DNA from 2 places in the Necropsobacter rosorum genome. Region 2 is predicted to be linked to the other one. Evidence: riboswitches for the same ligand, from Rfam matches in the RefSeq annotation. Region 2 holds a riboswitch; the other holds the start of a gene.
What was found. Region 2 has a riboswitch for molybdenum cofactor ahead of moaA (GTP 3',8-cyclase MoaA). Riboswitches for the same ligand answer to the same signal wherever they lie in the genome.
Positions count from the first base shown of each region.

Region 1: linked by a shared signal. The riboswitch ahead of torA (trimethylamine-N-oxide reductase TorA) and the one ahead of moaA (GTP 3',8-cyclase MoaA) in region 2 are both predicted to bind molybdenum cofactor.

Region 1 covers NZ_CAXSXF010000002.1:294,047-309,638, reverse strand. The annotation lists gene zevB (zinc transporter permease subunit ZevB) at 1-271, shown strand, start outside; gene ACESOH_RS05430 (calcium/sodium antiporter) at 282-1,256, opposite strand; tRNA gene ACESOH_RS05425 (tRNA-Asn) at 1,418-1,493, opposite strand; gene uvrB (excinuclease ABC subunit UvrB) at 1,885-3,927, shown strand; gene ACESOH_RS05415 (Do family serine endopeptidase) at 3,987-5,360, opposite strand; gene ppc (phosphoenolpyruvate carboxylase) at 5,635-8,274, opposite strand; gene purR (HTH-type transcriptional repressor PurR) at 8,633-9,649, opposite strand; gene ACESOH_RS05400 (TIGR01619 family protein) at 9,973-10,752, opposite strand; gene xthA (exodeoxyribonuclease III) at 10,764-11,567, opposite strand; gene ACESOH_RS05390 (NapC/NirT family cytochrome c) at 11,824-12,945, shown strand; molybdenum cofactor riboswitch at 13,009-13,140, shown strand; gene torA (trimethylamine-N-oxide reductase TorA) at 13,253-15,592, shown strand, end outside.
Region 2 covers NZ_CAXSXF010000002.1:39,305-54,896, forward strand. The annotation lists gene thiI (tRNA uracil 4-sulfurtransferase ThiI) at 1-1,116, shown strand, start outside; gene ACESOH_RS04230 (MmcQ/YjbR family DNA-binding protein) at 1,156-1,938, shown strand; gene ACESOH_RS04235 (gluconeogenesis factor YvcK family protein) at 2,017-2,952, opposite strand; molybdenum cofactor riboswitch at 3,214-3,360, shown strand; gene moaA (GTP 3',8-cyclase MoaA) at 3,349-4,365, shown strand; gene moaC (cyclic pyranopterin monophosphate synthase MoaC) at 4,380-4,856, shown strand; gene moaD (molybdopterin synthase sulfur carrier subunit) at 4,872-5,117, shown strand; gene moaE (molybdopterin synthase catalytic subunit MoaE) at 5,119-5,580, shown strand; gene ACESOH_RS04260 (O-acetylhomoserine aminocarboxypropyltransferase/cysteine synthase family protein) at 5,659-6,930, opposite strand; gene purE (5-(carboxyamino)imidazole ribonucleotide mutase) at 7,042-7,533, opposite strand; gene ansB (L-asparaginase 2) at 7,777-8,826, shown strand; gene pepN (aminopeptidase N) at 9,136-11,745, shown strand; gene pyrD (quinone-dependent dihydroorotate dehydrogenase) at 11,867-12,886, shown strand; gene dsdC (DNA-binding transcriptional regulator DsdC) at 12,999-13,943, opposite strand; gene dsdX (D-serine transporter DsdX) at 14,143-15,480, shown strand; gene dsdA (D-serine ammonia-lyase) at 15,504-15,592, shown strand, end outside.

The DNA of each region.
Region 1 (15,592 bases), 250 kb from region 2:
TATGCTGGATTTATATCCGTGGGGCGTGGCGGCGGCATTGGTGATGGCGTTAGGCACCGGGCTGACCTTATCGGCCTTTGCGTTAATGGTGCAGTATGCGCGTTCCGGCGCGGTAAAACTGGGCAAATGGTATTTATCGCCGGGGTTGCAAAACAATGCCGAAAGCCTGTTTAAACTGGCAATCGGCGCCGTCGTCATTATTTTCGCGCTCAGTCTGTTGTATGCCTCCACCCAGCCGGTGCAGGGCGGGGCGGTGTTATTCGGCGTTTAAGTTATGCCGATTACAGTGTCGTGTTCAGCAGATAAGCCGTATAGGCGATATAACTGAGCAGTAAACAAGCTCCTTCAAACCGGTTAATCATACCGGTTTTTTTACGCCATCCGTAACTGAATAAAAACAGCGACAGGGTTAATACCGCCATCACCAGAAAATCCCGGCTGAAGATTTCGCTTTCCACCCGAATCGGCATAATGGCACCGGCAATCCCGACAACCGCTAAGGTATTGAACAGATTGGAACCGATAATATTACCGAGCGCCAAATCCGCCTGTCCTTTTCTGGCGGCGACAATTGAGGCGGCCAGCTCGGGCAGCGAGGTGCCGACGGCGACGATAGTCAGGCCGATAATCAGATCGCTGACGCCAAGATAAGTGGCAATTTGTACCGCACCCCAGACTAAAAGCTGGGAACTGGCGACTAATAATACCAAGCCGCCCAGCATGCGCAATGCGGCGGAACGCAGTGACATATCCGGTTTCGGGCGGGATTGCGGTGGCACTTCGCTGAGGCTATGCGCACGCTTTTTCGAGCGCATTTCCCGTCGGATCGTCCACAGCATATAAGCGATAAAAACCAGCAATAGTATGAGCGCATCAAGACGGGATATGGTGGCATCATTAATCAACAATGCGGAAAGCAATGTGACCAGCGCCAGTATCGGCAGCTCTTTTTTCAGCACCGAGGGATTCACCATAATCGGTTTTATCAGGGCGGTTAAACCGAGAATCAAGGCAATATTGGTAATATTGGAGCCGTACGCGTTACCCAACGCAATACCGGGGCTGTGGTTGAGGGCGGATAGGGCCGAGACAATCATTTCCGGCGCGGAAGTGCCGAAGCCGATCACCACGATGCCGATTAACAGCGGCGGCATGCCCAAATGGCCGGCGAACGAGGCCGCACCTTCAATAAAACGCTCGGCACTCCAAACGAGGATGACTAACCCGGCCAGTAGCGCGAAAACGGGAAAAAACATAATAAACCTTATTCATTTGGTAAGAGGGGGAAAGTATAAGGGAAGCGGGAAAATTTTTACAATAAAAAAATAAAAGCCCATAAGGAGGATATGGGCTTAAAGTCTTTTGGGGAAATAAGTTTTTATAAAAGGAGACAAATAAAAACCGACCAAAAGAAAAATGGCTCCTCCTGCTGGACTTGAACCAGCGACATACGGATTAACAGTCCGCCGTTCTACCGACTGAACTAAGGAGGAATAATTCTGTATCACAAGGAATAAGTGCTGCATGATAATGATCTCACGCCACCTTGTCAACCGCTAAACTTAAAAAAAGTTGCATTATTACGGCGTTTTTTTATATCCACAGTGCCTGTGGATAACTCTGTTAATTATTATTTTAAAAATGCGCCGATCCCTGATAAAAACTAGCATGTTGCGCTGTCGGATTGAAATTGGTTGCAAAATAGCTTTTTTATATTTTTCAATATGTTATGAAAATTCCAGCAAAATTTTAAAAAAATTTTCAGATTTTGCGAGGTTTGAAACTTGACAAATATAAGTCTGTGTAAAACTTGAATTTTTACTTGCCGACCGGGGTGAAAAAATGTGTTAAAATTGACCGCACTTTATTTTGGAATGACCCGTGATGAATAACAAAATCAATACCAAACCTTTTATTCTGCATTCGGATTTTTCGCCCTCCGGCGATCAGCCTCAGGCAATCGAAAAATTAATCGAAAATCTTAATGACGGGCTGGCGCATCAAACCCTGCTGGGGGTGACCGGTTCGGGCAAAACCTTTACCATCGCCAATGTGATCGCCCGCTTAAACCGTCCGGCGATGTTACTGGCGCCGAATAAAACCCTCGCCGCGCAGCTGTATGCGGAAATGAAAGCCTTTTTCCCGGAAAATGCGGTGGAATATTTTGTGTCCTATTATGATTATTATCAGCCGGAAGCCTATGTGCCGAGCAGCGATACGTTTATCGAGAAAGATGCGTCGATCAATGATCAAATCGAACAGATGCGCTTATCCGCCACCAAATCTTTTCTGGAACGCCGCGATACCATTGTGGTGGCGTCGGTGTCGGCAATTTACGGCTTGGGGGATCCCGACAGCTATCTGAAGATGATGCTGCATTTGCAAACCGGTGCGATCATTGACCAGCGTCAGATTCTGGCACGGCTGGCGGAGCTGCAATATACCCGTAATGATCAGGCGTTTCAGCGCGGCACCTTTCGGGTACGCGGCGAAATTATCGATATTTTTCCGGCCGAATCGGATGATCGGGCGGTGCGCATCGAGTTATTTGATAATGAGATTGAGCGGCTGAGTCTGTTTGATCCGCTGACCGGCACGGGCTTCGGCGCCGTTCCGCGTTTTACGGTATATCCGAAAACTCACTATGTGACGCCGCGCGAACGCATTCTGGACGCCATTGAAAAGATTAAGCAGGAACTGGCGCAACGGCGTGAAGTATTGCTGGCGAACAATAAGCTGCTGGAAGAACAGCGGTTGACCCAGCGTACTCAGTTTGATATCGAAATGATGAACGAACTCGGTTATTGCTCGGGCATTGAAAATTATTCCCGCTATTTATCCGGTCGCAATGAGGGCGAACCGCCGCCGACGCTGTTTGATTATGTGCCGTCGGACGGTTTGCTGATTATCGACGAATCCCATGTGACGGTGCCGCAGATCGGCGGAATGTACCGCGGCGATCGCTCCCGCAAAGAAACCTTGGTGGAATATGGTTTTCGCCTGCCGTCCGCGTTGGATAACCGCCCGCTGCGGTTTGATGAATTCGAACGACTGGCGCCGCAGACCATTTATGTTTCGGCGACACCGGGGCCTTACGAGCTGGAAAAATCCGGCGCGGAGATTATCGATCAGGTGGTGCGCCCGACCGGTTTGCTTGATCCTGAGATTGAAATCCGACCGGTTTCCATTCAGGTGGATGATCTGTTATCGGAAGCCCGTCTGCGGGCGGATCGCAACGAGCGGGTGTTAGTCACCACCTTAACCAAACGCATGGCGGAAGATCTGACCGATTATCTGGAAGAACATGACGTGCGGGTGCGTTACCTGCATTCGGATATCGATACCGTAGAACGGGTGGAAATTATCCGCGATTTACGTTTGGGCGAGTTTGACGTGTTGGTGGGCATCAATTTGCTGCGCGAAGGGCTGGATATTCCGGAAGTGTCTTTAGTGGCGATTCTGGATGCCGATAAGGAAGGTTTTCTGCGTTCGGAGCGATCGCTTATTCAGACTATCGGGCGGGCGGCGCGAAACCTGAAAGGCAAAGCGATTCTATATGCGGACAGCATGACGAAATCCATGGAAAAAGCCATTACCGAAACTCATCGCCGGCGTGAAAAACAGATGAAGTACAATGAGGAACATGGCATTATCCCGCAGGGATTGAATAAAAAAGTGGGCGAATTGCTGGATATCGGGCAGGGTGCCGCCAATAAAGCCAAACATAAACAGCGCTTACAAAAAGCCGCAGAACCGACCGCACTTTATCCGGCGCCGAAAAATCCGAAAGACTATCAGCAACAAATTAAAAAACTGGAGCAGCAAATGTATAAATACGCACAGGATCTGGAATTTGAAAAAGCCGCCGCACTGCGCGATCAACTGCATGAACTGCGGGAACGCTTTATGCTGAATGGGGCGAATTAATCCGATGTAAAAAGGGGCGAACATTGTTTTCGCCCCTTGATTTTTATTACTCGCAGGATTTATTGCACCAGCAGATAGAAATTCGAATCGCCGCGCAGAATATTCAGCGCCACCGCAGACGGTTTGCTGTCCAGAATTTTACGCAGCTGTCCCAGATTTTCCACCGGCTGGCGGTTGACGCCGATAATAATATCGCCGGCTTTCAGACCGCGCTGTTCCGCCAGAGATCTCGGTTTCACCCCGGTGATGGATACGCCTTGCAGCCCTTTTTCGTTGTAATTGGCCAAATCCGCGCCGTCCAATGCCGGTAAAATACCGCTTGCGTTAGCCTGACTTTGGTCATCGGATTGCAGGGTGACTTTGGTATTGTGCGATTTACCGTCGCGTAAATAAGTCAGCTCGATGGCTTTGCCGGCACCGCTGGTGGCGATTTTGGCTCTTAACTCGGCAAAACTGGCCAGTTTTTGACCGTTGATGGCGGTAATCACATCACCGGCTTTGATCCCTGCTTTTTCCGCGGCGGAATTCGGTAACACTTCGCTGACGAAGGCGCCTTGCTGAGCGTCAACATTAAAGGCTTTGGCCAGATCCGTATTCAGCTCGCCGCCGCGAATTCCCAGCAGCCCGCGCCGCACTTCGCCGAATTCCAGAATCTGTTTGACCAGACTGTCGGCCATATTGCTCGGAATGGCAAAGGCAATGCCGGCATTACCGCCGCTCGGGGAAATAATGGCGGTGTTGATCCCGATAAGCTCGCCGTTCAGATTAATTAACGGGCCGCCGGAGTTGCCGCGGTTGACCGCCGCATCGGTCTGAATATAGTTTTCGTAAGTCCCGCTGTCGGAACCGGTGGAACGTCCCAGCGCGGAAATAATGCCGGAGGTCACCGTTTGACCTAACCCGAACGGATTACCGATTGCCACGGTAAAGTCACCGACCCGCAGTTTATCCGAATCGGCGATTTTAATTTCGGTAAGATTTTTCGGATTTTCCAGCTGGATCAGGGCAATATCCGACATTTCGTCTTTGCCGACCACTTTGGCTTTGAATTCGCGTCCGTCTTCCAGTTTAACGGTAATTTTATCGGCCTGATCGATCACATGATTATTGGTTAACGCATAACCTTTTTCGGCATTGATAATCACGCCGGAACCCAGCCCTTTGAAATTCCGCGGCGAATTGCCGCCGAAGACATCCGGGCCGAAGAAAAATTTGAATTCTTCGGGAATGTCGTCATTTTGCAAAGCGGATTTCTGTTTTCCTTCCACCGCAATGGATATGACGGAAGGCAGGACTTTTTCCAGCATCGGTGCAAGGCTTGCGCTCTGTTGCCCTTCAACAAACGCCGGAAAAGCGGCCTGAGTGGCCACGGAGGTGGTTAATACGCTCAATCCGAGCGCAATGCCGGTTAATAGAAAATGTTTCTTTTTCACGTTGTTTCTCCATTAAATTATCATCATTGTTTATACAATGTATGCTCTAAGACAAGAAAAACAAGGGAATGTTCGAGCGAAATAGTCAGATTTTATCCAACCCGGCAAAACCGCCGGTTCGCGGCAAATGGAAAGCGCCGTTACGGCATCATCAAGCGCCGATAACGCAATAAAAAGAACCGGGTCGATATGGACGCCGGTTCTTGCACTGAAGCGGTGATGTTGAAAACATCGCTGAAATCGACCGCACTTTTCAGCACGGTCGGCACCGGCTCTAGCCGGTATTGCGCATGCCGGCGGCAATGCCGGTGATGGTGATCATCAGCGCCTGTTCCACATCCGGATTCGGGTTTTGCGGATTTTCCCGTAACCGGCGCAGTAATTCCACTTGCAGCAGATTCAGCGGATCGGTATAAACGTTACGCAATGCGATGGATTCGGCGACCCAAGGCAGATCGGACATCAGTTGATCTTCATGCGATAAGGATAAGATTGTTTTGATATCCTGTTTTAACTGTTCGCGTAACGATTGTCCCAGATACCAGAGTTCTTTTTTCACCAGATGCTGATCGTAATGTTCGGACAGCCAGCTGTCGGTTTTGCTGAATACCATTTCCAGCATGCCGATACGGGTGGAGAAGAACGGCCATTGTTTACACATTTCTTCAATAACGTCGCGTTTGCCGTTTTCAATGGCTAACCGTACGGAAGCGCCCGCGCCCAGCCAGGCCGGCAGCATTAAGCGGTTTTGCATCCAGGCGAAGATCCAAGGGATCGCGCGCAGACTTTCCACCCCGCCGTTCGGATTGCGTTTTGCCGGGCGCGAACCTAACGGCAGTTTGGACAGTTCCTGTTCCGGCGTGGCGGAACGGAAATACGGCACGAAATCCTTATCGCCGCGTACCACCGCACGATAAATGTCGCAGGACGAAGCGGACAGTTCTTCCATCACGGCACGCCAGCTGTCTTTCGGTTCCGGCGGCGGCAATAGATTGGCTTCCAGAATTGCGCTGGCATACAGATCCAGACTGGCGACGGCGACGGCCGGCAAACCGAGTTTAAAACGGATCATTTCGCCTTGTTCTGTGACGCGCAAGCCGTTTTTCAGTGAACGCGGCGGCTGCGATAACAACGCCGCATGAGCCGGCGCACCGCCGCGACCGATAGTCCCGCCGCGACCATGGAACAAGGTCAGCTCAATACCCAGTTTTTCGCACAGATTGACCAGTTGTTCCTGCGCGCGGTATTGCGCCCAGGAGGCCGCCATCATGCCGGCGTCTTTGGCGCTGTCGGAATAGCCGATCATCACCATTTGTTTATTATTGATCACGCCGCGATACCAACCTACGTTGAATAGCTGGGTCATCACCTCTTCGCTGGCGTCAAGGTCGTCTAGGGTTTCGAATAACGGCACCACCGGCAGATGATAAGGTACGCCGGCCTCTTTTAACAATAAATGCACCGCCAAAACATCGGAGGCCGTGCGTGCCATGGAGATGATATAGCAGGAAATCACGCCTTCCGGCTGCTCGGCGATGACCTTGCAGGTATCCAGCACTTCCTGCGTTTCTGCCGAAGGCTGCCAATTACGCGGTACCAACGGACGGCGGGAGCTTAATTCCCGAATTAAAAAGGCTTGTTTGTCGTCTTCCGTCCATTGGGCGTAATCGCCCAACCCGATATAACGGGTGATCTCGGCAATGGCGTCGGCATGGCGGGTGCTTTCCTGACGGATATCCAGACGGGATAACGCCAGCCCGAAACAGCGAATGCGGCGCAGACAGTCAAGCAGCGCGCCGTTTGCGATAATCCGCATGCCGCACTGGTGTAAGGATTGGTAACAATCGTACAGCGGCTCCCATAATTGATTATCGTCGGTCAGAATTTCGCTTTTATCGATAGTCAGCGGTTTGTCTTCCAGAATGTAGCCGTAGTAGGCCACGGTTTTAATTAATTTTGCCCGCAGATCTTTGACTACGACGCGATAAGGTTCCCGGTGATCGCCGTATTTGGCGCGAAATTCCGCTGTGCATTGCACCACGGAAAGTTCGTCGGCAAGCGCTTTAATATCTTCCAGAAACAGTTCCGCCGCTTTCCAGCGGTTCATGGCCAGTACGCGACGGGTGGTTTGGGCGGTTACAAACGGGTTGCCGTCACGGTCGCCGCCCATCCAAGATGAGAAACGCACCGGCGCAAGCCCGACCGGATGCTGCACGCCGAAATTTTTTTCTAAATGAAAATTGAGCTGACGGCAAAATTCCGGCACCGCTTTCCACAGACTGTTTTCGATCACCGCCATGCCGCCTTTGGCTTCATCCACCGGGGTCGGGCGCTGAGTACGGATTTCATTGGTGTGCCATGCCAGCGCAATCAGCTGCATGAGGCGGCGTTTCAGTTTGGTGCTTTCCGCCTCGGTTAAATCATCATGTTCCAGACGGCTTAAACAGCGGTTGATTTCAATGTGTTTATGCCCCAGCGAACGGCGGGTCACTTCCGTCGGGTGTGCGGTCAGCACCAGTTCGATCAGCAGTTTTTCCACGGTGGCAAGTACCTTTTCTTTGGCCACATTTTGCTGTTTCAAGCGTTTGAATAAGGCTTCCAAAGAGCGATCGGAGGATTCCTGATCAATATGCCGGCGGGATATGGTTTGATATTGTTCGGCAATATTGGTGAGGTTGAGGAAATGATTGAATGCGCGCGCAACAGGGATAATATTGTCGTTGGAAATGGTTGCCAGCGTATCCAGTAATTGGCGGCGGGCTTTTTCATCACCGCTGCGGGAATTGCGCGACAGCACGCGGATATTTTCGATCAAATCCAGAATATCGCTGCCTTGAGCATCGCTGATCGTTTCGCCCAGAAAATGCCCCAGCATATTGATATTGTTACGCATCGTAGAGTATTGTTGGATCATAATAGCCTCTTTGGTCACTAGTAAGTTTTAGGTATTGTCCATAGGTATAACGAAAAACACAGGAAAGGTCAAATAGAATTAATTTAAAATATTAAAAAATAAATAAAAAGTTATTTTTGTATGTTTTAATTAATCAAACCATAATTTAATTAGATTATTTTTATTAAAGTTAAGTATTTGTTAAAAAATAGGATTTATCTTTCCGTGCGCCGGACGGGCAAAAGTGCGGTGGTTTTTTTAGCGGTTTTTTTGGCATTATGCTGCGGTCGTCACCGCCGCCCGCAGATTGGGCGACGCATAATGCCGGTAGTCGGAACAGCCGATGAGAAGGTTCAACGGAATAGGTCGGCGAACACCGTTATTCCGGGGTTGAGGCGATTTTCTTTACCGATTTGCGGATCACCAGTTCCGGATATAATTCGATAATATCGTGCCGTTCGGATTTATCGCTAATCCGGCGGAACAGCAGATTGACCGCCTGCGCGCCGAGGCGGGATTTCGATTGATGGATTGTGGTCAGCGGCGGTGCATAGAAACGCGAGGCGTGAATATTGTCATAGCCGATAATCGAAATATCATCCGGAACGCGCAGCCCTTTTTCGCCGATTGCGGAAATTGCACCCAGCGCCATCACATCATTACAGCAGAACACCGCGGTCGGTAAGCGCTCTTGGGCGAGGATTTTATTCATACATTCGTAACCGTCTTCCGGTTCGAAAAAGCCTTCCATCACCCAATCGGGATTAATTGCAAGACCGGCTTCCCGCATGGCTTTGACAAACCCTTCATAGCGGGTTCTAGCGGTGGTTTTAACCAGTTCGCCGGCGATAATGCCGATTTTCCGGTGTCCGTTATCGATCAGATATTTGGTGGCGATATAACCGCCGTCGAAACTGTTATCCTGAATAATATCCGTATGCGGATTACTCGGGCCCCAATCCATCACCACCATCGGCAGATCGGTCAGGTTGCTGAGCAGATCCAGCGAATCCTGCGCATATTCCGAACACATCACCAATAAACCGTCCACCCGTTTTTTGGCCAGCATTTCAAGGTGGTTTTTAATTTTTTCCGGATTATTCTGGGTATTGCATAAAAACAGCGAATAACCCTGACGGTAACAATGTTCCTCCACGGCATGAATAATTTCGGCGAAATAAGGGGCTTCGCTGGTGGTGACGATCATCCCGATGGATTTTGTGGTATTCACTTTTAAGCTGCGGGCGACCGCACTTGGGGAGTAATTTAACTCCTGAATTGCCTGTAACACCAGTTTCTCGGTTTCCGGCGCCACAAAGCGCGTTTTATTGATTACATGGGAAACGGTTGTGGTTGAGACGCCGGCGGTTTTCGCCACATCTTTAATTGTTGCCATAATAGCCTCCGTAAAATTTGCCGGCTATTATAAAGACTGAGGCGGAACAGGTTAATAGCGTAACCGTAAAAATTTGCGTAATATCACAGATTTTAACTAAAAAGGGAAAGTTATTTCTTTTTATCAGGCCTGTTGGTATAATCCCGACCACTTTAGTCAAATTTCAGGAGAGTGATTATGGGCACGTTCGGGTATGCCATGCTGACGGTAGTGTTAGCTTTGGCGGTGATTATTACCTTGGCATCATCTATTTTTTAAGAGTAAAAACATAAAAAACCTCTTTGCGACGAAAGAGGTTTTTTGTTTCGGGCGGGGTTAATCCATTAATTCAGCCGGTTTTTGTCCAGCGCCACATCCTGACTTTCCCAGCCGATATACTCGCCGGCAAATTGCAGGGCGAGATGTTCGAATTTTTCCACGTAAGCAAAAATGTCGCCGTTGTTGAGCGTCAGTTCCTGCTCCAGTTTTACCAGATAGACGTTTTCCTCTTCATCCAGCGTGATTGGCATGTTGGTATGCTTCAGCGTGGTAAAGGCGATGTCATTGCTGGTGATATAGTCTAAAAAACGGTACATATCCTCTTCGCGCGGAAAATGGAAGCTGTGTTCGATCAGATAGTTGTCTTCCAGATTGCGGCCGCTGTGCACCAGCATGTCCAGCACTTCTTCCGTGGCGTTGATTTTCATTTCCAGCGGCGAGGGCAGCAGAAAATCAAAGTAAATATCCCACAACGGATCATGTTGTTCATTGATGTCCGTTATCGCCGGAAATTGCTGTAATACCGCGCATAACGGCGCGGTCTGATGACAATAAAAATGTAATGTCGCCCGTTGCGCCGAAATGATATAGCCGGCGTAAAGTACCTCGGGCAGGGTACACAGCAGCGCGGATACTTTAACGATTTCACTGAGCACAGACTGGTATTCTTCCGGCCGCGGCAAGCCGTTTTCATCACCTTGGTAGGGCAAGGAAAACTGTAGGATTTTCGTGTATTTTCCTTCCACGGCGGTATATTGCTCAACCAAGCCCAGATTGACCGAAAAAACAGCGAGCTTATCATTGACCATCGAACGGTAATTTTGCCAGTTCTGGGTGATTTCCATGTCCTGACCTCTTATTTGAATTCCGCCCAGATCGGCGCATGATCGGACGGTTTATCCATGGCGCGGATATCCAGCGCGATCCCGCTGTCCACACAATGACGCGCCAGAGCGTTGTCGGCAAGAATGTGATCGATACGCAGCCCGCGGTTATCATTAAATCCTTTGGAGCGATAATCAAACCACGAGAATTTATCGCTGACCGTCGGATTCAAATAACGGAAAGTATCTACCAGCCCGTAGTCATACAAGCGGTGAATCCATTCCCGTTCTTCCGGCAGAAAAGAGCATTTCCCGGTGCGCAGCCAGCGTTTGCGGTTTTCTTCGCCGATACCGATGTCCAAATCCGTCGGGCTGATATTCATATCGCCCATAATGATGACCGGATTGTTTTTGTCGTGATGGTCTTCCAGATAATGCTGCAGATCGGCGTAAAATTTTGCTTTCGCCGGAAATTTAACGGCATGGCTGCGGCTTTCTCCTTGCGGAAAATAGCCGTTAATCACGGTGAGCAGGCCAAAAGGAGTATCCAGATCGGTCATAATAATGCGTCTTTGGGCATCCTGATCGTCGGTCGGAAAGCCTTTGCGCACCGCTTGCGGCGCCTGTTTCAGCAGCAGTGCGACGCCGTAATGGCCTTTCTGACCGTGATAATAAACATGATAGCCCAGATGTTCGACCAGATTATGCGGGAAATCTTCGTCAGCGACTTTAATTTCCTGCAACCCCAGCACATCGGGCCGGTATTGTTCGATAATCGCCTCAAGCTGATGAGGTCTTGCTCTTAATCCATTGATATTAAAAGACATTATTTTCATATTAGTAAACTCGTTAAAATGCGTGGTAACTCTTGACGTCCTATTATACTTGATTATCCGGTTTTCATAAAATGCACCAAATGTCGGGATCCATTTTAACCTGTTGAATTGCGGTCTGTTTATGCTGTTTTCGGCGCGGGCAGACAGGGATTTTTTCCCGAACCCTTTGATTTATATCAACATGGTCTCGAATGAAAGCCTTTATGATAGACGCCTGCATTAAAGGATGAATGAGAATTTTTGCGGAGTGGGGGCTATGGCAAAAAAACGGAATAAAAAAATTATCTTCGGCGGGCTGGCATTCATGTTGCTCGGCGCGGCGGTACTGGGCGGTACGCAATATGTGATGAAGGCGACCAGCGCGACGGAATTTTGCGTCAGCTGCCATTCGATGAGTTATTCGCAGCAAGAATGGGAAGGCAGCGTGCATTTTTCCAATCGAAAGGGCATTCGGGCGCAATGTGCCGATTGTCATGTACCGTCGCAAGGCTGGCATTATGTTAAAGCCAAACTGCTGGCGGTGAAAGATGTGTGGTATGAATGGACGGGCAAAATCCGCACGCAGGAGGATTTTGAACAACACCGCGCCGCGATGGCGCAAACGGTGTGGACGCAAATGCAAGCAACCGACTCCGCCACCTGTAAAAGCTGTCATACGGTCGATGCGATGATTTTGTCGGAACAAACGGAAGCGGCACAAAAAATGCACAAACTGGCGGCACAAACCGATCAGACTTGTATTGATTGCCATAAAGGGCTGGTGCATTTTATGCCGGATATGGCGGCCGACAATGCGGCGGCGGCCGGTGAGCTGGCGAAACACGGCGCGGAATTCGGCACGGATGACAAAACCCTGTATGCGTTAATGATGTCGGACGCCGAACTGGCGGGCGGCGGAGAAGTGCGGTTGATGCCGTATGCCGAACTGACCGACTGGAAAGCCGACGGCGAGAAACTGACGGCAACGGTATCGGGCTGGCAGCAAAGCGGTGCGGAAAGCGTGGTGTACGCCGATTTAGGCAAACGCATAATGGTCGCCCTGCTGGATGATGATACGCAAAATAAAGTGAATGTCGTCCGCACGGTGTATGATGATGTGACCGCTTCCGACTGGAAGCAAATCCGTTTTCAGGTTCGACTGCCGCAGGCAAAAACGACGGCAAATCTGACCGCACTTAATCAGTTCGGCAAGAATCTGAACGAAACTTATTGCAGCGGTTGTCACGCCGCAATCAGCGCCGATCATTATACGGCGAATCAGTGGATTGGCGTGGTCAATTCCATGAAAGATCGAACCTCCATGTCCGCCGAAGAAGTGCGTACGCTGACGATTTATTTGCAGCGCAACGGCAAAGACATGGCGGCCGATCCCCGTTAATTTCGGCAAAATTTGATGACGGCGCCCGAGCGCCGTTGTCTGCGCTTCTCTGACCAAGAGAGGTTTACAATCCGACTCCGAGCTTGTGTACCTAAGTCGAAAGATAGGGTCGCAATGCCTGCAACTTGATTGCACATGGTGTGCTTAGAAATGAACACGCCACTCCACTTAGAAAGGTGTCGTTATTTAACTTTCACAAACGTATTTGCGAAAGGCACGTGCTGATGTACAACGCGCGGAAAGCGATATTTTTCCTCTTCTCTTTTGCCAAATACCCGTTGTGATCGATTTATCAATGAGGGTTAACATGAAAAAACAAGACAAAATTAATGTCAGCCGCCGTGATTTTCTGAAAAATTCGTCCCTTGGCGTTGCCGCAACCTCTTTCGGCGCAGGGCTTGCCGGCACATTGGTATCGCCGCAGGCGACGGCGGCCGAGCAAAAAACCGTGGTAACCGCCGCTCACTGGGGGCCGCTGGGCGTAGTGGTGGAAAACGGAAAAGCGGTGAAATCCGGCCCGGCCATTGCCGCACCGCTGGAAAACGAACTGCAAAGCGTGGTGGCGGAACAGTTGTACAGCGATACCCGTGTGAAATACCCGATGGTGCGTAAAGGCTATCTGGAGGGCAACAAAGATACCACGCTGCGCGGGCATGACGAATGGGTCAGAGTCTCTTGGGACAAAGCCTTTGAGCTGGTCGCCGGCGAGATGAAACGAGTGCGGGATAATTACGGCCCGACGGCGATTTATGCCGGATCCTACGGTTGGTACAGCGCCGGTGCCTTACATGCCGCACGCACCTTGCTGCACCGCTATCTGAATGTGACCGGCGGTTTTGTCGGCTCCAAAGGAGATTATTCCACCGGTGCGGCACAAGTCATTATGCCGCATGTGTTGGGCACGATTGAAGTGTATGAACAGCAAACCAGCTGGGAAAGCGTGCTGGAACATGCCGACATCGTGGTGCTGTGGGGCGCGAATCCGCTGACCACGCTGCGTATTTCCTGGACATCGACGGATCAGCAGGGCATTGAATATTGCAAAAAACTGAAAGCAAGCGGTAAACGGATAATTTGTATCGATCCGGTGCGCAGTGAAAGTTGTGAATTTTTAGAGGCGGAATGGCTGCCGATTCATACCGCAACCGACGTGCCGCTGATGTTGGGGATCGCCCATACGCTGGTGAGCGAAGACAAGCACGATAAAGCGTTTTTGAAAAAATACACCACCGGTTACGATAAATTCGAAGCCTATTTATTGGGGAAAACCGACGGACAGGCCAAAGATGCAGAATGGGCGAGCAAGCTGTGTGGCTTACCGGTTGAGGTGATTAAAGCACTGGCCGCCGATTTTAGCGCCAAACGGACGATGATCATGGGCGGCTGGGGCATGCAGCGTCAACGTCACGGGGAACAGGCGCACTGGATGTTGGTGACGCTGGCCTCAATGCTTGGTCAAATAGGCTTGCCGGGCGGCGGCTTTGGGTTCAGCTATCATTATGCCAACGGCGGCGTGCCGACCGCAACCGGCGGGATCCTCGGTTCTATCAGCGCCAATTCCGCCGCGCAGAGCGGTGAAAAAAGCTGGCTGACGGAAACGGCTAAAGTAGCGTTTCCGGTGGCGCGCGTGGCGGACGCATTATTAAATCCGGGTAAAACGATTCAGTATAACGGCGGCCAAATCACCTATCCCGATATTAAACTGGTTTACTGGGCGGGCGGCAATCCGTTTGTGCATCATCAGGATACCAATACTTTGGTCAAAGCATTTCACCGGCCGGAGACCGTTATTGTCAACGAGGTCAACTGGACGCCGACCGCCCGAATGGCGGATATTGTGCTGCCGGTGACCACCAGTTATGAGCGTAACGACTTAACCATGTCCGGTGATTATTCGATGATCAATATTTACCCGATGAAACAGGTTGTGGAACCGCAGTTTGAAGCGAAAAGTGATTATGATATTTTCGCCGAGCTGGCGAAACGCGCCGGGGCAGGGGAGCAGTTTACGGAAAATAAAAACGAAATGCAGTGGTTGCAGGAATTTTATCAAACCGCCTTTGATGCGGCGCGTAAAAACCGTGTGCTGATGCCGAAGTTTGAAAAATTCTGGCAGGAAAATAAACCGCTCACCTTTAACGCCGGCGAAAAAGCCCGCAAATGGGTGCGTTACGAAGAATTCCGCCAAGATCCGTTGCTTAATCCGTTGGGAACGCCGTCCGGGAAAATCGAGCTTTATTCCGATGTGGTGGCGAACATGAACTATGACGACTGCAAAGGCCATGCCAGCTGGATGGAGCCGGAGGAATTTGCCGGTAACGCCACGCCGGAAGCACCGCTGGCGTTAGTGACGCCGCACCCGTATTATCGCTTGCACAGTCAGCTGGCGCATACCTCGCTGCGCAAAAAATATGCGGTCAATGATCGTGAACCGGTGTTGATCCATCGTGACGATGCCGCCGCGCGCGGCATTGCCGACGGCGATATCGTGCGGATCTTTAACCGCCGCGGGCAGGTGCTGGCCGGTGCGGTCGTTACCGACGGTATAATAAAAGGCACCGTCGCCCTGCATGAGGGCGCCTGGTATGATCCGGCCGATCTCGGTCAAACGGAAAAACCGTTGTGTAAAAACGGTTGCCCGAACGTA
Region 2 (15,592 bases):
AAGGGCAAACATACTTTCAGCTCGCTGGAAGCGGAACGCTATGTGGGCGGCGGGCTGAATCAGCACATCGCCAGTGCGAAAGTGAAATTAAGCAAACCCGATGTGACGGTGCGCATTGATATTGAAGATGATCGCATGATGCTGATTAACGCGCGCCATGCCGGCATCGGCGGTTATCCTATCGGCACGCAGGAAGATGTGCTGTCGCTGATTTCCGGCGGTTTTGATTCCGGCGTCTCCAGTTATATGCTGATCCGGCGCGGTTCGCGGGTGCATTATTGCTTTTTTAATCTGGGCGGCGCGGCGCATGAAATCGGGGTAAAACAGATGGCGTATCATCTCTGGCAGCGCTTCGGCAGTTCCCATAAAGTGCGTTTTGTGGCGATTAATTTCGAGCCGGTGGTGGCGGAAATTCTGGAAAAGGTGGACAGCGGGCAAATGGGCGTAGTGCTGAAACGCATGATGGTACGCGCGGCCGGCCGTGTGGCGGAACGTTTCGGCATTCAGGCGATTGTCACCGGCGAGGCGCTCGGGCAGGTTTCCAGCCAAACGCTGACCAATTTACGTTTAATTGACGAGGCGGCGCCGACACTGGTACTGCGCCCGCTGATCAGCCATGATAAAGAACAGATTATCGCAATGGCAAAGCATATCGGTACCGACGATATTGCCAAATCCATGCCGGAATTTTGCGGGGTGATCTCAAAAAATCCGACGGTAAAAGCGGTGAAGGCGAAAATCGAAGCGGAAGAAGCGCATTTTAACTTTGAAGTGCTGGAAAGTGCGGTGCAAAATGCGCAATATTTGGATATTCGCCAGATTGCCGCCCAAACGGAAAAAGACGTGGTGGAAGTGGACACAGTTTCTGTGTTGGCGGACGACGATGTGATTGTGGATATCCGCAGTCCGGAAGAACGCGATGAAAATCCGCTGCAAGCGGCAGGGCGGCAGGTGATTGTGATGCCGTTTTATAAATTATCCGCCCAGTTCGGGAGTTTGGATCAAACGAAACATTATGCGCTGTATTGCGAGCGCGGTGTAATGAGCAAATTGCAGGCGTTGTATCTGAAAGAAAACGGCTTTGACAATGTCAAAGTGTTCAATCGAAAAGCGTAACCTTTTATCAACTAGTGGGATCAGGCGGAGGAAAGTGCGGTGAAAAATCAACCGAAACAATCGGCCCTGCGTGAGGATATTCTGGCCTTTGCGCGGCAACAATACGGCAGCGAAGCGGAATATTTATGGCGCACTTCACCGGATTCGGCCATTTTGCGTCATAGTGATAACCGCAAATGGTATGCGGTGTTTATGACGGTGGAGCGGGAAAAACTCGGCCTCGGCACGGGCGGCAACACGCAGATTATGAATGTAAAATGTGACCCTGTCATTCACGCCGCTTTTCTCACCCAGAAAGGTTTCCTGCCGGGCTATCACATGCATCACGGGCATTGGCTGAGCGTGCTGCTGGACGGTTCGGTAGATAAAGACACGATTGTTTTTCTGCTCAATTCCAGTTTTGATCTGACCGCCAGCCGCCAAACCCATAAGCGGTTCGGCATTGCCCGCTATACGGAATGGCTGGTGCCGGCGAATCCGAAATATTACGATATTGAAAGCCAATTGCATGAAAATGACGTGATTTTCTGGAAACAGAGCAACAATATCGCGGTGGACGATACGGTTTATATTTATGTCACCGCGCCGACCGCCGCGCTGCGTTATAAATGTCAGGTGCTGGAAGTCAATATTCCGCGTAAGTATGAAAAGGGCGATCTGCGTATCAAACGGGTAATGCGGATTAAATGCCTGCAAAAATATGCGCCGCACTTATTCGGACGGGAAAAACTGCGCGAATTCGGCATCTCCGCCGTGTGCGGGCCGCGCCATATGCCGCGTGCGTTGAGCGATGAAATCGCACGTTTAAGTGCAGATAATTAAAAGCCCGGCCGCAACTTACCGCTCAATAGCGCTAAAGTGCGCTGATTTTCAGCTCAGTTTCGGCCATATTCCGGTTAATCAGCGATAATTCAGTTCGCCCAGCAGCTCGTCAATCGCTTGGCATAACAGCGTGCGATCGTGCCGGTAGCTGACATCGTCCGCTCTTAGCCGCCGCGCCATGATTTTGATCGGCGCCGGCTCGTCACAACGGTTCGGATCAAACTGCACCACCACGCCGTCAATAATGTCTTTGCCTACGGTGTGATTGATCCAGTTTATCCGATCCTGTAGGGATAATCCGGCGGCAGGGCTGCGCTCGACACCCAGATTGTCAATAAAGATTTTTTTCGCCGTACTGTGTTTTAACGCATCGGCGATTTCGCTCAGTAACAGCGGCGGAACGATGCTGGTTAAAAAACTGCCCGGGCCGAATAAAATCACTTCCGCCTGATTGAGTGCACGCACCGCTTCCGGTGTCGCCTGAACCAACGGCACCAGAAAAACGGCTTTCGGCAGTTCGGTCAGCTGATCAATACCGACTTCGCCGACGATGCTTGAACCGGAATGCAGCGTTGCCGCCAAATGCACCGGGCTTTCCGACATCGGCACGATAAAGGATTTCACCCGCAGCAAATCACGAATCAGATTCACCCCTTCCGTCGGCCGGATATGCATATTTTCCAGCGCTTTCAGCATCAGATTGCCCAGATTATGCCCGGCAAGTGCGCCGCTGCCGGAAAAACGGTATTCAAACAACGAAGAGGCGGTGCTGGGTTCGGTAATGATCTGGTTCAGGCAGTTACGCAAATCGCCCCAGGCAATACCGCCCTGTTCGGTGCGGATGCGTCCGGTGGAGCCGCCGTTGTCGGTGGTGGTGACAATGCCTGTCAGCCGTTCCTGCATAAAACTCAGCGCCGACATGACGCGACCGAGACCGTGTCCGCCGCCGATCGCGGCAATATGTTTGATCTCATCTAAATTTTCATGGCGGCTGTGGCGTATTAAGTCAGTCATGCTTTTTCCTTTAACGGCATGGCTTGCGGGGTCATGCCGTTTATGCGCAGGTTTTCGTTAAATTATGTCGGTTTTCGGCGGCTAGTATTCCAAACATCGCAGAATAAGTAAAGCCGAGCGCGGCGAACGGTGCGGATTTGTGAAAAATATTCGTTATATAATAAAATATATAATTGATTTTTAACGGATTTTTATTTTGCCGACTGGATCAGGCGTTCACTCTGTATTAGAATAGCCGGACAGTTTACAATTTGAAACAAATTTATCGCATAACTCCGAGCTTGTCAGCCTAAGTTTTCAGTAGCTGGAAATAAGGCGGCAATGCCAGCAGCCGGCAGGTTGCTCAGGGATAATGCTGGAAACGGCTTGTCCTCTCGTATTTTAGAAAGGTGTCCAATGCAACAAACCATTCCGATTAAGCAGGTCGGCGGCGGTCGTTTGGTCGATCCGTTCCGACGTGAATATTATTATTTGCGGCTATCCGTTACGGATGTCTGCAATTTCCGTTGCAATTATTGCCTGCCCGACGGTTATCAGCCCGAACCGACTAAACCCCGTTTCCTCAGTGTGCCGGAAATCCGGCGTATCGTCCGCGCATTCGGCGAATTAGGCATGCGCAAAGTGCGCATTACCGGCGGTGAGCCGACGTTGCGCAAAGATTTTCCGGAAATTGTCGAGGCGATTCGGCAACATCCGGCGATTCAGCATATCGCGCTGACGACCAACGGCTACCGTATGGCAAAAGACGTCGCGCACTGGAAAGCGGCAGGGATTACCTCCATCAACGTCAGCGTGGACAGTCTTGACCCGAAAATGTTTCATGCCATTACCGGCGTCAATAAATTCGCAGCGGTAATGCGCGGTATTGAACAGGCGTTTGAGGCGGGCTATCAGAAAATCAAGGTCAATTCCGTGTTGATGAAAGGCATGAACGCACCGGAATTCAACGCGTTTCTGGCCTGGATTAAAGATAAGCCGATCCAAATGCGTTTTATCGAATTAATGCAGACCGGCGATATGGATAATTTCTTTCATCAGCATCACCTCTCCGGGCAGGTGTTGGCCGAACAATTACGCCGCGACGGCTGGCAATTGCAGCAGAAATCCCTGTTGGACGGCCCCGCCAAGGTGTTTCGTCATCCTGACTATAAGGGCGAAATCGGTCTGATTATGCCTTATGAAAAAAATTTCTGCGCCAGCTGCAACCGGCTGCGCATTTCCGCCAAAGGCAAGCTGCATTTATGCCTGTTCGGCGAGGAAGGCATTGATTTGCGCGATTTACTGCAAGCGGATGAACAACAGACCTTATTGCAGGCAAGAGTTTTTGCCGCTTTACAGGGAAAACGCGAGCATCATTTTTTACATCAGGGCGACAGCGGGGTGAGAAATCATCTGGCCAGTATCGGTGGCTGACAAAAGGAAACACAATGACGCAATTGACACATATTAACCGCAACGGCGAAGCCAATATGGTGGACGTATCGGGCAAACAGGACACGGTGCGGGAAGCGCGCGCAGAAGCGCTGGTGACAATGTCACGGGAAACGCTGCAAATGATTATGGCCGGGCAGCATCATAAAGGTGATGTGTTCGCCACAGCGCGTATCGCCGGGATTCAGGCGGCAAAACGCACTTGGGAGCTTATACCGCTGTGCCATCCGTTGTTGCTGTCCAAAGTGGAAGTGACACTCTGCGCACTACCGGGCAGCAATCAGGTTCGGATTGAAAGTGTCTGCAAGTTAAGCGGAAAAACCGGTGTGGAAATGGAGGCGCTGACCGCCGCCTCCGTCGCGGCGCTGACCATTTACGATATGTGCAAGGCCGTACAGAAAGATATGGTGATCGAGCATATCCGCCTGTTGGAAAAGTGCGGTGGCAAATCGGGACATTTTATTGCAAAGTAAAAAACGGAAACACAAATGTTAAAAGTATTATTTTTTGCCCAGACCAGAGAGCTTGTCGGCGTAGACGAATTGACGCTCGATGCGGAATTTGCCAGCGCAGAGGCATTGCGTTGCGCGCTGGCGGCACGGGGCGAGCGCTGGGCGCTGGCGTTACGGAAAGACAAATTATTGGTGGCGATTAATCAAACCCTGTCGCCGCTGGAAAGTGCGGTGAAATCCGGCGATGAAATCGCTTTTTTCCCGCCGGTTACCGGAGGTTAATATGCACGATGTTCAAATTGCCGTGCAGCCACAGCCGTTTGATCAGAATGCCGTCTATCAATGGCTTGCGGCACCGGATTCGGTGGGTGCGGCGGTGGTGTTTGTGGGCAAAGTGCGTGATCTGAATTTAGGCGATCCGGTATCAACCTTATACCTCGAACATTATCCGGCAATGACGGAAAAGGCGCTGAGGGATATTGTCGCCCGGGCAAAGCGGCGCTGGGCGATTCAACGCGTCTCGGTAATTCACCGCGTAGGCTTGTTGCACACCGGGGATGAAATCGTTCTGGTCGGGGTCAGCGCCGCACATCGCGGTGACGCGTATCACGCCAATGAATTTATTATGGATTATCTGAAAAGCAACGCGCCGTTCTGGAAAAAAGAACGCACGGATAAAGGCGAACGCTGGATTGAACAGCGGAAAAGCGATAATGACGCATTAAAAAAATGGCAGCAAAACTGACCGCACTTTTAGGCGCATTTTACTCATCGTTGCAGGGGAAAAACCGGCGTATTGTCTGCGCCGGTTTGTTTTTGGGGGTTATTCGGCAAGCTGCTCGAATGCCTGCTGTAAATCCGCCAGAATATCTTTTTTATTTTCGATCCCGCAGGACAGGCGAATTAATCCCGGTGAAATATGCGCCGCCGCAAGGGCGTCATCACTGAGCTGGCGATGGGTCGAACTCGCCGGGTGCAGAGCGCAGGTGCGGATATCCGCCACATGCACTTCGCGCGAAATCATCTTCAGCGCGTCCAGCCAGCGGGTCGCCGCTTGTTTCCCGCCTTTGATCTCAAACGAAATGACCCCGCACAAGCCGTTCGGTACATATTTCTGTTGCAGGGCGTAATCCGGCGAACTTTTCAGGGCGGGATAATTCACCGCCTGAACCAGCGGATGAGATTCCAGATAGCCGGCAACGGCCAGCGCATTGTGGTAATGCGCCTGCATACGCAGCGGTAATGTCTCCAGACCGAGATTCAGCAGAAAACTGTTTTGCGGTGCCGGTGCGGCGCCTAAATCCCGCATAAGCTGCACCCGCGCTTTCACGATATAGGCGGCGGCACCGAACGTTTCGGTATAAATCAGGCCGTGATAGGTTTCATCCGGCTGAGTGAATTGCGGATAGCGGCCGTTATGCCAGTCAAAATTACCGCCGTCGATCACCACACCGCCGAGCGCAACGGCATGACCGTCCAGATATTTTGTGGTGCTGTGAACCACAATATTGGCGCCGAATTCAAAAGGGCGGCAGAAATATGGCGTGGCAAAGGTGTTATCAATAATTAACGGTGATTGCGCTTTGTGCGCCAGCCGGGCGAATTTTTCAATATCCAGCACCCGCAGTTCGGGATTGGCGATCGTTTCGCCGAACACCGCTTTGGTATTCGGTCGAATCGCTTTTTCCAGCTCCTCCAGCGACAGATTTTGATCGACAAAGGTGACGGCAATGCCCATTTTCTTCAAACTGTGAGCGAACAGATTATAAGTACCGCCGTAAATTGAGGAAGCGGAAATAAAATGATCGCCGGCTTCCAGCACGTTCAGCAGCGCATAGCAACTTGCCGCCTGTCCCGATGCCGTACACAGCGCCCCGACGCCGCCTTCCAGTGCGGCCAGTTTTTCTTCCGCCGCATTGGTGGTGGGATTGGCAAGGCGGGTATAAAAATAGCCCGCTTTTTTCAAATCGAATAACTCGCCGATATCTTGCGCGCTGTCGTAAGTATAAGTGGTGCTTTGCACAATCGGCGTTACGCGGGGTTCGCCGCTTTTCGGCGTATAACCGGCATGTAAACAACGTGTTTCGAATTCCATAAACGCTCCTTTTCAGACCAGATTAAAGAGAAAAACAGGATGAATTTTAACCGCACTTTTCCGACCTCGGTGCGGTTATGGGGACGGCTATCGGTGATCGTTAAGGTAACATCAGGCTCTCGGATCAGGATTGTCCAATACCGCCGCGGTTTGCTCGGCGCGGAATGCGTTAAGCCGCCGTGCAATATCGTGATCAAACGCGGCAAGTATCTGCGCGGCCAGTAAACCGGCATTGGCGGCGCCTGCCGGGCCGATGGCCAAGGTGCCGACCGGAATGCCTTTCGGCATCTGCACGATCGAATATAAGCTGTCCACACCGCTTAACATAGCACTTTTCACCGGCACGCCCAGCACCGGCACAATGGTTTTCGCCGCGATCATGCCAGGCAAATGCGCCGCTCCGCCCGCGCCGGCGATAATCACTTTATAGCCGTTTTGCGCCGCCGTTTCGGCAAACTGAAATAACTTATCCGGTGTGCGATGCGCCGAGACGATTTCGACATGATAAGGCAGCATTAGTTTATCCAGCATCGCGGCCGCTTCCTGCATGGTCGCCCAATCGCTTTTTGAACCCATTACAATGGCAATTTGTGGTGTTGTCATAGATTTTCCCTGTCACTAAAAAACCGCGCTAGCATAGCATAAAGCGGGATTTAAGCAAACGGTTGCGCCCGCCCTTTGCGCCGGGCGATGAGTTTATTTGGATTAATTATCCGCTTTCGGTTTGAATTTCTATGAAAGGGATCACAAAAATGACATTTCTTATTTTTGTTTCGGCTCGGCTTGAGGGGATAATACGCAGGTTTGATAACAACAATATGAATAAAACGACAGTAGGAGTCTTATATGAAACTGAAAAAATTAGCGTTATTAGCGCTGTGCGGACTGGGGATGTCAAGTGCTTATGCGGCATCTTTGCCGAATATTACCATTCTGGCCACCGGCGGTACCATTGCCGGCAGCGGCAAAAGTGCGGTTGGTTCCGAATATCAGGCCGGGCAGTTGACCGTCGATACCTTAATCGAGGCGGTACCGGAAATTAAAGATATTGCAGAGATCAAAGGGGAGCAGGTGGTGAAAATCGGCTCTCAGGATATGAGCGATGCGGTGTGGTTGAAACTGGTGAAAACCATTAATCGGCAATGTAAAGACACCGACGGTTTTGTAATCACGCACGGCACCGATACCATGGAAGAAACCGCGTATTTTCTGGATATGACGGTTAAATGCGAAAAACCGGTGGTGTTGGTGGGGGCAATGCGCCCGGCCACGGAAAAAAGCGCCGACGGGCCGTTGAATTTATATAATGCCGTTGTGGTGGCGGGAGATAAAAAATCGGCCGGCCGCGGCGTGCTGGTAGCGATGAACGGTGCGGTACTGGGTGCAAGGGATGTCACCAAAACCAGCACCACGGCGGTACAGACCTTTTCCTCACCGAATTTCGGTGCGCTAGGTTATATCCATAACAGCAAAGTGGATTACGAACGTTCGCCGGAAAGCAAACATACCGTCAATACTCCGTTTAATGTGGACAATCTCGACGCGTTACCGAAAGTCGGCATTATTTACGCTTATTCCAATATGCCTACAGAACCGTTGCAATCCTTACTGCAGGCGGGTTATCAAGGCATTGTCGCCGCCGGTGTGGGTAATGGCAATGTCAATGCGGCGAATCTGGAGTTGCTGGCGCAGGCGGCCAAAGACGGCGTTGCCGTCGTGCGTTCTTCCCGCGTACCGACAGGCTACACCACCCGTGATGCGGAAGTGGACGACAGCCGCTACGGCTTCAGCGCCTCCGGCACGCTCAACCCGCAAAAAGCGCGCGTATTACTGCAACTGGCGCTTACGAAAACCAAAGACCCAACGGTAATTCAGCAATATTTCGATGAGTTTTAACGCTTGATCTGCATGGGGAAAGTGCGGTGAAATTTGAGCGGTTTTTTGCCATTACAGGCCAACGCTCGCCGCACTTTCCTTTTTAGATTTAACATGACATAACCGCATTGCCATAAACCCAAAGGGGATTTCCGGTGTTAAGCGGTGTGACAAAACAGTCGAATTTTCCACCGCACTTTTGTTTTTTAAGCAAAAAACGCCAGGAAATACAGGGGCGGACAAACGAAATCTCACTTGCAACTTAGGGCTAAAAATCATATCCTAACGGCAATTTTTCCATTCTATTTCAGGTCGTATTAGGTCGTGATTATGCTCGCTAAAGCTAAATACAGAAAAGATTATAAAACCCCCGATTTTACCGTTACCGATATTTTTCTTGATTTCCAACTTGACCCGCAAAAAACCGTCGTCACCGCGACCAGCCGATACCAACGTTTAAGCCCGAATGCCGAGACATTGCGTTTGGACGGGCATGGTTTTCAGTTTGCGTCGGTTCGCTTAAACGGCAAAACCTTTAAAGATTACCAACAAAACAGCGAAAGTCTGGTGTTGAATTTAAGCGCGATTGACGCGGAAAAATTCGAACTGGAAGTCATCACCAATCTGGTGCCGGCGGAAAACACCTCGCTGCAAGGGCTGTACCAGTCGGGCGAGGCGCTGTGTACCCAATGCGAAGCGGAGGGATTCCGTCAAATCACCTATATGCTGGATCGACCGGATGTATTGGCGCGTTATACCACCAGAATCACCGCCGACAAAAAGCAATATCCTTATCTGCTGTCCAACGGCAACCGGGTGGACGGCGGCGAAACCGAAGACGGGCGGCATTGGGTGGAATGGCATGATCCTTTCCCTAAACCCAGTTACCTGTTCGCACTGGTGGCGGGCGATTTCGATTTATTGCAAGACCGTTTTATCACGAAAAGCGGCCGGGAAGTGGCGCTGGAGCTTTATGTGGATCGCGGTAATCTGAACCGTGCCGGCTGGGCGATGCAGAGCCTGAAAAAGGCGATGAAATGGGACGAGCAGCGCTTTGATCTGGAATATGATTTGGATATTTATATGATCGTGGCGGTGGATTTCTTCAACATGGGCGCAATGGAAAATAAAGGATTGAATATTTTCAATGCCAAATATGTGCTGGCGAATCCGCAAACCGCGACGGATGATGATTATCTGGCGATCGAAAGCGTTATCGCACACGAATATTTCCATAACTGGACGGGAAACCGGGTCACTTGCCGTGACTGGTTTCAGTTAAGCCTGAAAGAAGGGCTGACCGTGTTCCGCGATCAGGAATTTTCTTCCGATACCGGTTCAAGAGCGGTTAACCGGATTAATAACGTGAAATTTTTACGCACTGCACAGTTCGCCGAAGACGCCGGCCCGATGTCCCATCCGATCCGGCCGGAAAAAGTGATCGAAATGAATAATTTCTATACCATGACGGTCTATGAAAAAGGGGCGGAAGTGATTCGGATGATGCATACCTTGCTGGGGGAAAAAGGCTTTCAGGCGGGGATGAAACGGTATATTGCGGAAAATGACGGCAAGGCCGCCACCTGCGAAGATTTCGTCTCAGCCATGGAACGGGCTTCCGGCGTGGATTTAACCCAATTCCGGCGCTGGTACAGCCAGTCCGGCACGCCGGAGCTGACGGTGAGTGACAGTTATGATGAAAAACAGCACATTTATCGTTTGCACGTTTCGCAAATGACACCGCCGACCGCGGATCAAATGGATAAAGTGAATCTGCATATTCCGCTGAAAATCGCATTATATGATGAAACCGGCATTGCCCAGACGCTACAGCACGACGGACAGGTGGTCAGCGATGTGCTGGATGTGGTGCATAAAGATCAGACCTTTGAATTCCACAATATTTATACCCGTCCGGTGCCGGCGTTATTATGCGATTTTTCCGCGCCGGTAAAACTGGATTATGATTATAGTACCAAGCAGCTGATTACCTTGCTGAAATTTGCGAAAAATGATTTTGTGCGCTGGGATGCGGTACAAATGCTGTTCAATGCGGAGTTACGTCGTAACTTATCCTGCTATCAGCAAGGTGAGGCACTGGATTTTTCAGCGGAAATTTTAACCGCACTTTATCAGGTTCTGGCGCAGTATCAGACTAATCCGGCGTTGACCTGTCTGATTTTAACCCTGCCGAAAGAAACGGAATTCGCCGAATTGTTTAAAGTGATCGATCCGGACGGTATCAGCGCGGTACGCGATTTTATGCAGCGTACCATCGCGGATAATCTGAAAGAATTGTTGCTGAGAACCTACAATCAGATTCGGCTGGAAGATTATCGCGTCGAGCAGCAGGATATTGCCTTGCGCGGGCTGCGGAATCTGTGCCTGAATTATCTGGCTTACACTTCGGTGGGCAATAATCTGGTGCATAAACATTATTCGTATGCCGATAATATGACCGATTGCCTCGCAGCGCTGAACGCCGCCACTCAGGCACAGCTGGGCTGTCGGGATAATTTGCTGGCCGATTTTGAGCAAAAATGGCAGCAGGACGGGTTGGTTATGGATAAATGGTTCGCATTACAGGCGACCCGCCCCGACGAACATAACTTATCCCATGTCGTGCAGCTGATGGATCATCCGAGTTTTAATTTTAACAATCCTAACCGGGTACGCGCGCTGATCGGCAGCTTTGTCGCTCAGAATCTGAAAGCGTTTCATGCCACCGACGGTTCGGGTTATCGCTTTTTAACCGATATTCTGATCCGCCTGAATGAAAAAAATCCGCAGGTGGCTTCGCGTCTGGTGGAACCGCTGATTCGTTTCGCGCGCTATGACGCGCAACGGCAGACTCTGATGAAACGGGCATTGGAACGGTTAAGCGAAGTGGAAAATCTGTCTAAAGATTTATATGAGAAAATAGAAAAAGCGCTGCGATAATCCGTCAGCGGCGCTGAGGATATTCTTCCCGAAAAGTGTGCGAAAATCGACCGCACTTTACAATGGCATATTGCGGCGGACGTGATGTTCGCCCTTATTATCCTACGAGAGACAAACAACCATGTATTCATTAATCAGAAAAGCGATTTTTTCCCTGGATGCGGAAAATGCCCATGATTTAACCATTCAGTTGCTGAAAATCGCCGGCAATTCACCGTTAAAACCCTTGCTTAAAGCGGCTTTGGCCTGTCCGAAAGGAAACGAAAAAACGGTGATGGGCGTTCGGTTCAGCAATCCTATCGGTTTAGCCGCGGGCGCCGATAAAAACGCGGAAGCGATCGACGGTTTCGGTGCGATGGGATTCGGGTTTATTGAAGTCGGTACGGTCACGCCGTTGGCACAGGACGGAAACCCGAAGCCGCGCCAGTTTCGTTTGCCTGATGCGGAAGGCATTATCAACCGTAACGGGTTTAATAACAAAGGTATCGATTATGTGGTGGAAAACGTCAAAAGCGCCAAATATCGCGGCGTGATCGGGATCAATATCGGCAAAAATAAAGCGACCCCGATCGAAAACGGCAAAGACGATTATATTTATTGCCTGAATAAAGCCTACAATTACGCCGGATATATTACGGTCAATATTTCCTCGCCGAATACGCCGGATCTGCGCCGCTTGCAATACGGCGACGCCTTTGAGGATTTGCTGCAAAGCCTTAAAGCCCGGCAGAAGATTCTGGCGGAGCAATATAATAAATATGTCCCGATTGCGGTTAAAATCGCACCGGATTTAAACGAAGCGGAATTAGTGCAAATCGCCGACAGTCTACGGCGCCATGCCATCGACGGTGTGATCGCCACCAATACCACCGTTTCCCGTGATACCGTCTCCGGTTTGAAAAATGCCGAACAAAGCGGCGGCCTGAGCGGAAAACCGCTGCAACATAAAAGCACGGCAATCATCGCGCGCTTATATCAGGAACTTAAAGGCGACATCCCGATTATCGGCAGCGGCGGTATTGACGGCGTACAGAACGCACAGGAAAAAATCAACGCCGGCGCAGAATTATTACAAGTCTATTCCGGCCTGATCTACCACGGCCCGGCCCTGATAAAAGAGTTGGTTTTAGCGATCAAATAGAATTGTTGTGCCAAGTGCAAACGCCACTTTTTGATATATCATCATTTAATATCCCCATAAGACCGGATGGTGTTATGGGGGTTTTGTTTTTTAATTCAACAGAGAAAATAAGTCAATTTATAAACGATGACGTGTTTTTTAGCCATGTGATGAAGGCATTAATTTTAGGGCTGTTCATATAAGGCGTGACAATATAGTAACATTGCTGACAGCGCTTTTCTAATTGTGGGAACGGCATGATTAACTGATGAGTGGGAAGATAGGGTTCAATTAAATGTTTTCTTCCCATCGCAATACCCATGTGGTGTATTGCCGCGGTTAAGGCGAGATCAGAGCGATCGAACATCATGCTTGGAATATCAGTCACCTTGAAAGGCAATTGAAAATATTCGAACCAGCTTTGCCATTCTTCAAAGTCCGAATGATTGCTCCATGCTTGCCCGTCGTGCAGTAATGTACATTTTTTCAGACTATCAGTATTTTGATGGAGAGAATACTTTTGAGCATAATCAGGACTGCAAACGGGGATAATGCTTTCAGACATAAGTTTGTAGTGGTGTAATTTTTCATCATAAAGATCGTCGTAATAGATCGCTAAATCGACTTTATAACGCTCAAAATTAATCGTTTCATTACCGGTTAACATATTGAGCGTAATATAAGGGTATTTCTGTGCAAACCCCGCCAATTGAGGGACAAGCCAACTCTGAGCAAGCGAAGGACGGGCATAAATAATTAATTCACCGCTGATTTCTTGATGACGAATATCGAAAATTTCTTTATTTAACATATCAAAGGATTGTTGCAAAGTGTGAAAGAGCTTTTTACCTTCGTAGGTGAGTTCAATTCTGCGGTGATAACGTTTGAACAGTTGAAATCCCAATTCATGTTCAAGCCTGCTTATTTGATGGCTGACGGCACTTGGCGTAATACATAACTCTTCTGCTGCGATAGCAAAGGATAGATGGCGTGCGCAGGTTTCAAAGGTATGTAATTTAGCAAATTGATAGCGATCCAGGCGTCTATTCTTCACTAGATTTCTTTCGATACTATACATATTCCGTCCGTTTGAATTAGTTATTGTTATGCAGTGAGCCAATAATAAGCAAAATTGGGATAAAAATCACACTTTTGAGTTAATTAAATTCACTTAATGCGAAGATATTAATCATTTGTCAGCGGGTTGTCGATAACGTTTAATGTTCATGAAAATTTCATCGGGTTTCCGATAAATTGCGTTGCAACAGGAGGCTATTATGGACACTCAATTTTGGCTCATCGCCGTTCTTATTACGAGTATTGTGCTTATTATTGTGAGTATCGTTAAATTTAAATTACATCCGTTTTTTGCATTATTATTATCCGGTTTTTATGTCGGTGGTTTAATGGGAATGTCGCCCTTAGCTATGGTTGATGCTATTGAAAACGGTACCGGCGGTACGTTAGGGTTTCTTGCCACTATTATTGCTCTGGGGACGGTTTTAGGCAAAATGATTGAAGTGTCGGGCGGAGCAGAAAAAATCGGTATTGCGTTACAAAAAAATCGTTGGTTATCACCCGATGTGATTATGGTATTAGTCGGCTTAATTTGCGGTATTACGCTGTTTGTGGAGGTCGGCGTTGTGCTGCTTATCCCATTAGCGTTTTCTATTGCTAAAAGAACAAAAACATCCTTATTAAATCTTGCGATTCCGTTATGTACCGCACTCATGGCCGTACATTGTATTGTTCCGCCGCATCCGGCTGCACTGTATGTAACGAATGCGTTAGGTGCGGATATGGGAAAAGTGATTGTATATGGTTTGTTAATTGGCTTGTTTGGTGCTTTATTAGGAGGCCCGCTGTTTTTACGTTTATGCAAAAATCGCGTCCCCTTCAAACCTGTACCGAACGAATTTTCTGATTTAAAAATTCGTGATGAACGTGAATTACCTGCTTTATCATCAACCTTATTTACGATTTTATTACCGATAGCCTTAATGTTGATGAAAACCGTGGCGGAATTAAATATGGAAAAAAACACCGCACTTTATAATGCCCTGGAATTTGTTGGGAACCCTATTCCGGCGATGTTTATCAGTGCATTTGTGGCGTACTATATATTAGGCTTACGTCGTCAGGTCAAAATGTCGGAACTGCTTACTCAGACTGAAAGTTGTTTTGCATCGATTGCCAATATTTTATTGATTATTGGTGCCGGAGGTGCGTTTAACGGGATTTTAAAAGCCAGCGGATTGAGTGAAGGTTTGGCGACTATTTTATCAAATTTAGACACACATCCGATTTTATTAGCTTGGTTGGTGGCAATTATTCTTCATGCCGCCGTGGGATCTGCAACCGTAGCGATGATGGGCGCAACGGCGATTGTTTCGCCGTTATTGGTCAGCTATCCGCAAATCAGTCCTGAAATTATTACCTTGGCGATAGGTTCCGGTGCAATTGGCTGTACTATTGTGACAGACTCCTTATTCTGGCTGGTAAAACAATACTGCGGGGCAAGCATGAATGAAATCTTTAAATACTATACCAGTGCAACTTTCATTGCATCGATCTTTGCATTGGGCTGTACATTTTTACTTTCTTACATTATTTAACGCTTTCAGCGACGAGGTGGAATATGAATATTCAACAACTTAAACAACAATATCCGTTAATTGAAAATTTAATTAAGTTAGACCAGGTGACATGGTTTAATCCAAAACGCAG